Regions from separate parts of the Shewanella sp. 553 genome, predicted to be linked through region 1. Evidence: predicted binding sites of a transcription regulator. Region 1 holds the regulator's gene; each other region holds the start of a gene.

Evidence for each region. The regulator sigma-54, encoded in region 1, starts transcription at its own class of promoters, with help from an activator protein. The targets are predictions, from matches to a motif close to GTTGGCACGNNNNTNGNNT.
Region 2: a site for sigma-54 is predicted at 908-926, ahead of flgB (flagellar basal body rod protein FlgB). Genes of this name have one in related genera too.
Region 3: a site for sigma-54 is predicted at 1,165-1,183, ahead of flgF (flagellar basal-body rod protein FlgF). Genes of this name have one in related genera too.

The regions. Positions count from the first base shown of each region.
Region 1 covers NZ_CM181701.1:494,581-496,852, forward strand. Annotated here, with positions in the region: gene ptsN (PTS IIA-like nitrogen regulatory protein PtsN) at 1-115, opposite strand, end outside; gene hpf (ribosome hibernation promoting factor) at 118-405, opposite strand; gene AC5YBZ_RS02310 (RNA polymerase factor sigma-54) at 436-1,920, opposite strand; gene lptB (LPS export ABC transporter ATP-binding protein) at 2,052-2,272, opposite strand, start outside.
Region 2 covers NZ_CM181701.1:1,240,355-1,242,626, reverse strand. Annotated here, with positions in the region: gene flgD (flagellar hook assembly protein FlgD) at 1-44, opposite strand, end outside; gene flgC (flagellar basal body rod protein FlgC) at 55-474, opposite strand; gene flgB (flagellar basal body rod protein FlgB) at 477-875, opposite strand; gene AC5YBZ_RS05540 (CheR family methyltransferase) at 1,023-1,856, opposite strand; gene AC5YBZ_RS05535 (chemotaxis protein CheV) at 2,004-2,272, opposite strand, start outside.
Region 3 covers NZ_CM181701.1:1,243,746-1,246,017, forward strand. Annotated here, with positions in the region: gene flgE (flagellar hook protein FlgE) at 1-1,044, shown strand, start outside; gene flgF (flagellar basal-body rod protein FlgF) at 1,231-1,974, shown strand; gene flgG (flagellar basal-body rod protein FlgG) at 1,985-2,272, shown strand, end outside.

The DNA.
Region 1 (2,272 bases):
AAAGGGTGGGGTACTGGACAGCGGCCAAGTCGCTGATAAGTTCCAGTACCTTTTTCTTACTGCCCGGAGTGGCGCAGGTTGTGCACTCCGGCCGCAGGATGGTACTAAGTTCCATCGTTAATGCTTTATTAGCTTCTCTTTGTGTTTAATGACCTGACGATCTAATTTATCGATCAGGGAATCTATCGCGGCATACATGTCCGCGTGCTCTGATGTTGCAAATACTTCCCCACCACGGAGATGTAACTTTGCTTCAACTTTTTGCATCAATTTTTCGACATTTAATATCACATGGACATTATTGATCTGATCGAAATGCCGTTCAAGCTTTGTAAACTTTTCTTCAACATAGTTGCGCAGAGATTGGGTGATCTCGATGTGGTGCCCAGTCAGATTTATTTGCATAAAGTGATTCCTCCGGTTTCCAGTTGTTGATTATAAGCTTTTACGTTGATTTGACGGCGGTATCAACATCGCCTCACGATATTTTGCAATCGTGCGTCGAGCGACTTGGATACCTTGCTCTGCCAGCAGTTGTGCCATCTTACTGTCACTTAAGGGTTTCTTTTGATTTTCTGCGGCGACTAGCTTCTTAATAAAAGCGCGGATCGCAGTAGAAGAGCATTCACCACCATCGTCGGTCCCGACATGGCTGGAGAAAAAGTATTTCAGCTCAAAAATCCCTCTTGGCGTGTGCATATACTTTTGGGTAGTGACCCGCGAGATGGTCGATTCATGCATCTCGACCGCTTCGGCAATATCATTAAGCACCATAGGTTTCATCGCTTCTTCACCAAACTCGAAAAAACCTTGCTGGAAATCGACAATGCAGTTGGTGACCTTAAGCAAGGTATCGTTGCGGCTCTCTAAACTTTTTAGAAACCATTTAGCTTCTTGCAAGTGACCACGAATAAACTGGCCATCGGCTTGGTTTTTGGTGCTGCGTGCCATCGAGGCATAATGTTGGTTTACATTAATCTTAGGCATACTATCGGGATTAAGCTCGACCACCCAGCGACCTTTTTTCTTGCTAACTGTGACATCGGGGATCACGTATTCGTCGCGACTGGCAGTAATGGCCAGCCCCGGGCGCGGATTGAGGGTTTGAATTAGCGCTATGGCCTCACGCAGGTCATCCTCTTTCAGCTTGGTCTTACGCATCAATAGGCGAAAGTCTCGTCCGGCGATAAGATCTAAGTAATCACGGATCAAGAGTCTGGCGTTGTCGATATGCGGGGTGTCGGGGTTGTATTGGGCCAGTTGGATCATCAGGCATTCGCTGAGGTCTCTGGCACCAATCCCGATAGGATCGAAATGTTGTACCCGTTTTAATACCGCTTCAATTTCGTCGAGTTCGATTTCAGGATCGCCCATGGCTTCGAGAATATCGTCGCACGTTTGCGTCAAGTAGCCGCGCTCGTCTATGGCGTCAATGATGGCGGTGGCGATAGCAAGATCGTTGTCAGAAAAGGGCGTGAGGTTTTTTTGCCATTCGAGGTGTTCATACAAGCCTTCGCTGGTTTCCCCTTGAAAGGGCATGTCATCGTCGCGCATGGCACCAGAGCTGGAGTTGGGTGAGGCGGTATAGACCTCATCCCATGTGGTGTCGACGGGAAGCTCATCGGGCATAGAGTCTTGATTGAGTGCATCGGAGGTTTCTAAGCTTGAATTGTCTTCACTCGAGTCGACTTGCAGTTGCTCATTGTAATCGGTGTCGAAGTTGTCATTACGCTCTTGTTCTGAGTCGATATTGGCGCCTTCTTGCTCCTCGTCTAACTCGAGTAGAGGGTTAGACTCTAATGCTTGCTGGATCTCTTGCTGCAATTCCAATGACGAGAGTTGCAACAGACGAATGGCCTGTTGCAACTGGGGCGTCATGGTTAAATGCTGACCCATTTTGAGCTGAAGTGACGCTTTCATCGTACTGCTATTCCCTTGTTTCTAATTCTAAAGTGAGAAAGCTGCCTCTGGTATTAAACCGCTAAGGCGAATGATCTACTTAACAAGGTAAGAGCGGTTTAGCCTTTTACCTTGAGCGCTAATAACGTTAACTATAGCTTGAATTGTTCTCCTAAGTACACCGCTCGAACTTGTTGGTTATCTAAGATCTCATCGGGTGTTCCTTCGGCAATCAAATTACCGTGACTGACAATGTAGGCTTTTTCACACACATCCAATGTTTCACGTACGTTGTGGTCGGTGATCAGTACGCCAAGGCCACGATTTTTCAGTTGCTCAATAATCTTTTTGATGTCGATAACCGAAATGGGAT
Region 2 (2,272 bases), 750 kb from region 1:
CTGCTCAGGGGAGACTGACTGCTTAACGGATTAATGAGGCTCACTCATTACCTCCTAAGATTTGCCGATTCGCAAAGTCTGTTGCAGCATAGACTTGGCCGCTTCAGCAACTTGTACGTTCATTTGGTACGAACGCGATGCAGAGATCATGTTCGCCATCTCCTCCATCACATTCACATTGGGTTTATAAATAAAGCCGTCGGCATCGGCCAACGGGTGATCAGGAGAATATTCTTTCTGCAGCGGCTTATCACTTTCAACAATGTCCGCCACTTTGACCGACTGTGAGGTTTGTTGCTGATGACTCGCTTTGGCCATTTCCGCTTCAAATACAGGATGCCGAGCACGGTAAGTCTGGTCGATGCTACTGGAAACCGAATCGGCATTGGCAATGTTACTTGCCGTGGTATTAAGGCGGATAGATTGCGCCGACATACCCGATCCTGAAACATCAAAGATATTAAATAAGCTCATCATTAATTTCCTTTAAGTGCTTTTTTCAGCCCAGCAAATTTACTGTCAAGAAAGCCTAACGACATCTGATACTCTAAGGCGTTTTGCATAAATTCAGATTGCTCTTGCTGAATATCGACGGTATTACCATCACCCGTATCCGGCTGATTGGGCACGCGATAACTCACATGTTGCTGACTTAAAGCCGCTAAATCGAAATGACGTTCGTCACTGCGGCTCATGGCTAAACCGCCTTGTCGAGTACGCGCCGCTTGCAGCGCCTTATCAAAATCGAGATCTTTAGCTTTATAATGAGGGGTATCGGCATTGGCAATATTAGATGAGATCACCTGCGCACGCGTTGAACGCACACCCAAAGTGAATTGATGTACACCTAATGCTTTATCAAAACTGATCGCCATAAAATTGCCTCCTCATACAGATACCAACAAGAAAGCAATTGTTATGCCAAGCAAGATGTAAACGAGCAGAGAGTGATGAATAAAAAACCAGAACGATAAAAAATGCCAGCTTATTGCTGGCATTTTAGCTAACTGAGGTGATTAAGGTTAACCACGCTTTTGATAATAGATGCCAGGATTACAGCGCACCATCTCAAATTCTTCGGTTAATCCGGCAATCGACTCTGAAGCGCCAAGGAATAAGATCCCTTTGGGGTTCAAAGCGGCAGCAAATTGCCGCAATATTTTGGCCTTTGCCTCAGGTGCAAAGTAGATCAGTACGTTGCGGCAAAATATAATGTCAAATTTACCCAGTAAGGTATAACTTTCAAGCAAATTATGGGCTCTGAAATTAACCAGACGTTTTACATTATCGTTAAGCACCATAGAGCCAGGGGTTGTGGGTGCAAAAAATTGTCGTTTACGCTCATCAGATAAACCGCGCGCCAGCGCTAAATTATCATATTGCGCCGCCTTACACTTATCGAGCATGGATGGCGAGAGGTCGGTGGCCAGTATCGATGCACTCCCCGGTAAAGCCCCCGGCTTACGCTGCTGATATTCTAAAATGGTCATGGCTAACGAATAGGGCTCTTGCCCAGACGAACACGCTGCCGACCATATTTTGAGTGGCCGGCCTAAGCGGGTATATTCTGGCAATAAGTTATTTGCCAGTAACTCGAACGGATAACGATCCCTGAACCATAAGGTTTCGTTAGTGGTCATCGCATCGATAACCTCTGCTCTTAACTGCCGCTCCGTCGGCTTCATCGAATGTTTAACCACCTCAGATAACGAGGGAAGATTATATTTCCCCATTAACGGTGCCAAGCGACTACGAACTAAATATTGCTTATTTTCACCCAGCACGATCCCGCTGTGTTGTTCCAGAAATAACCTAAATTGGTTGTACTCAGCTTCAGCAAGTGATTTATTTGGCACCTAGATATCCCAATCTCAAAAAAATAAAACAGGCTACAACATACACTACTATAGCAAGCATTAAACAGCTCAGGGTTATACATTAGCTAACACACTGAGACAAGCATAAACTACGTAAAGTTAGGGGCTTGTATAACGACGCTTAAATTACAAACTAAGGTGCTTATTCACTGCTGCGGCTAACTCATCAGGATTAAATTTGGCAATAAAATCATTGGCGCCCACTTTTTCCACCATCGCTTGATTAAACACGCCACTGAGTGAGGTATGTAGCACCACCTTAATATCTTTAAGCTTAGGGTTGTCTCTAATCTCTGCCGTTAAGGTATAACCGTCCATTTCGGGCATTTCGATATCAGAAATCACCAAGGGGAGCTCACGAGCGACATTGTCCATATTGGCCGCCATCGCCTCTA
Region 3 (2,272 bases), 750 kb from region 1:
GGAGCGTTTAAAGTCGATGGTAATAACTATTTGGTTAATTCGTCAGGTAACTTCTTGCAGACATTTCCAGTCGATAAAGATGGCAATTCAACATCAGTGAGTTTAACCACGACTAAGCCTGTGCAAATTCCCGATACGGCAGGTCAACCACAAAAGACTAATGATGTGGGCATTCAGATGAACCTGAATGCCGCTGAAGATACGCTCGATCCAGCGAATTTCGATCCCACTAAGCCCGAGACCTTTAATAATTCGACATCTGTGACCATATATGACTCCTTAGGTGAGCCACAGATTTTAACCACTTACTTTGTTCGCCCGCCAGAAGCGGCGCACAATGGTGAGAGTAATTGGGTGGCGTTTTATGCCGTCGATGGTAAACAGGTCGATATTGCAGGCCCTGTAGGGACTTATGGGCGAGATACCACTGGTGATGGTACTGCCGATGCGACAGGTAATGCCGAAAATGCCAGTGGTTGGAAAGGCTCTGTATTGTCTTTTAACGATACTGGCACCTATACCGGTAGCGACCCTGCCGTAGTACAGACCGAAGCGCTTGGTGTGGGCGGGGCTAATGTCTTAGGCCCGGGTACTGACGGCGCGCAAACCCTAACGCTTAACTTTAATAATCCGACGCAATATTCATCAGCTTTTGAGGTGACTGAGCTGAGCCAAGATGGCACCACTGTTGGCCGCTTAACCAATGTAGAAGTGGGTGTCGATGGCTTGATTAATGCCAGTTACAGTAACGGATCTACGGTAGCCTTAGCCCGCGTGGCGTTGGCCCGTTTTTCTAATGAGCAAGGCTTAACGCAGGTGGGTAATACGTCGTGGAAGGCTAGTTTAGATTCAGGCCCAGCGTTAGCCGGTGAGGCTAATAGCGGTACCTTTGGTGGACTTCGCTCGTCAGCATTAGAGCAATCCAACGTTGATTTGACCACCGAGCTGGTTGATTTGATCTCTGCGCAGCGTAACTTCCAGGCTAACTCGCGTACTTTAGAGGTCAATAATACGTTGCAACAAACGGTACTCCAGATCCGTTAATGCTTGACTTAAGTGTGTTGCCGCAACGGCAACACACTGCCGCTTTTCGTTGAACTGCTCCTCTTTTCGTATTATTTATCTTCGCATCCCATTGATCTTCCATTCTCATTGATTTTTGCTATTGGCACGATGCTTGCTTTGTACTGTGATACGACAGTTTTAGTTGAAACATTGACGGAGCAGCAAGTGGATAAATTACTTTATGTCGCCATGAGTGGCGCCAAGCAGAATATGAATTCGCTGGCGGTACGTGCGAACAACCTTGCTAATGCCAATACCGATGGTTTTAAGTCAGACTTAGAACAATCTCGCTCTATGCAAGCCTTTGGTGAAGGTTTGCCGACACGGGTGTTTTCGATGACAGAAAGCCCATCGGCTAACTTTGCCAGCGGACCGCTAAAAACCACAGGCCGCGATCTGGATATTGCCGTTAAAGGCGATGGTTGGATTGCCGTGCAGAGTGCCGACGGTGGCGAAGCCTATACCCGCTCAGGCAGCTTAAGCATAGATAACACCGGCTTGCTGCGAAACGACCGTGGTAATCCCATTATGGGGGATGCCGGTCCCATCGTATTACCTCTGCCTATCGAAAAAATAGAAATTGCCCAAGATGGCATTATTTCGGTGCGCCCTTTAGGGGCGACAGCGGAAGTGATTGAAGAGGTTGGCCGGATCAAGCTCGTTAACCCAGGTAACCAAAATTTAATGCGCGGAGAAGATGGCCTGTTCCGTCAAATCTCTGGCGAAATCGCACCTGCCAATGCGCAGGTGTTTGTAGAGAGTGGCGCCGTTGAGGGCAGTAATGTGAATGCTGTCGATGAAATGGTGTCGTTAATCGATTTGCAGCGTCAGTTTGAGATGCAGGTCAAGATGATGAAAACGGCCGAAGAGATGGATCAAGCCTCTTCGACATTAATGCGCATTAGTTAGGAGATAGATTATGCATCCCGCGTTATGGATCAGTAAAACAGGCTTAGATGCTCAGCAAACCGATATTTCGGTTATCTCTAACAACGTGGCTAATGCGAGCACCATTGGCTACAAGAAAAGCCGCGCCGTATTTGAAGACTTGCTTTATCAAACGGTTAACCAAGCTGGTGGCATCAGTGCCTCTAACACCAAATTGCCCAATGGCCTGAATATCGGTGCGGGTACCAAAGTGGTGGCGACGCAAAAGATGTTCACCCAAGGCAACATGTTAACCACGGATAACTCACTCGATTTAATG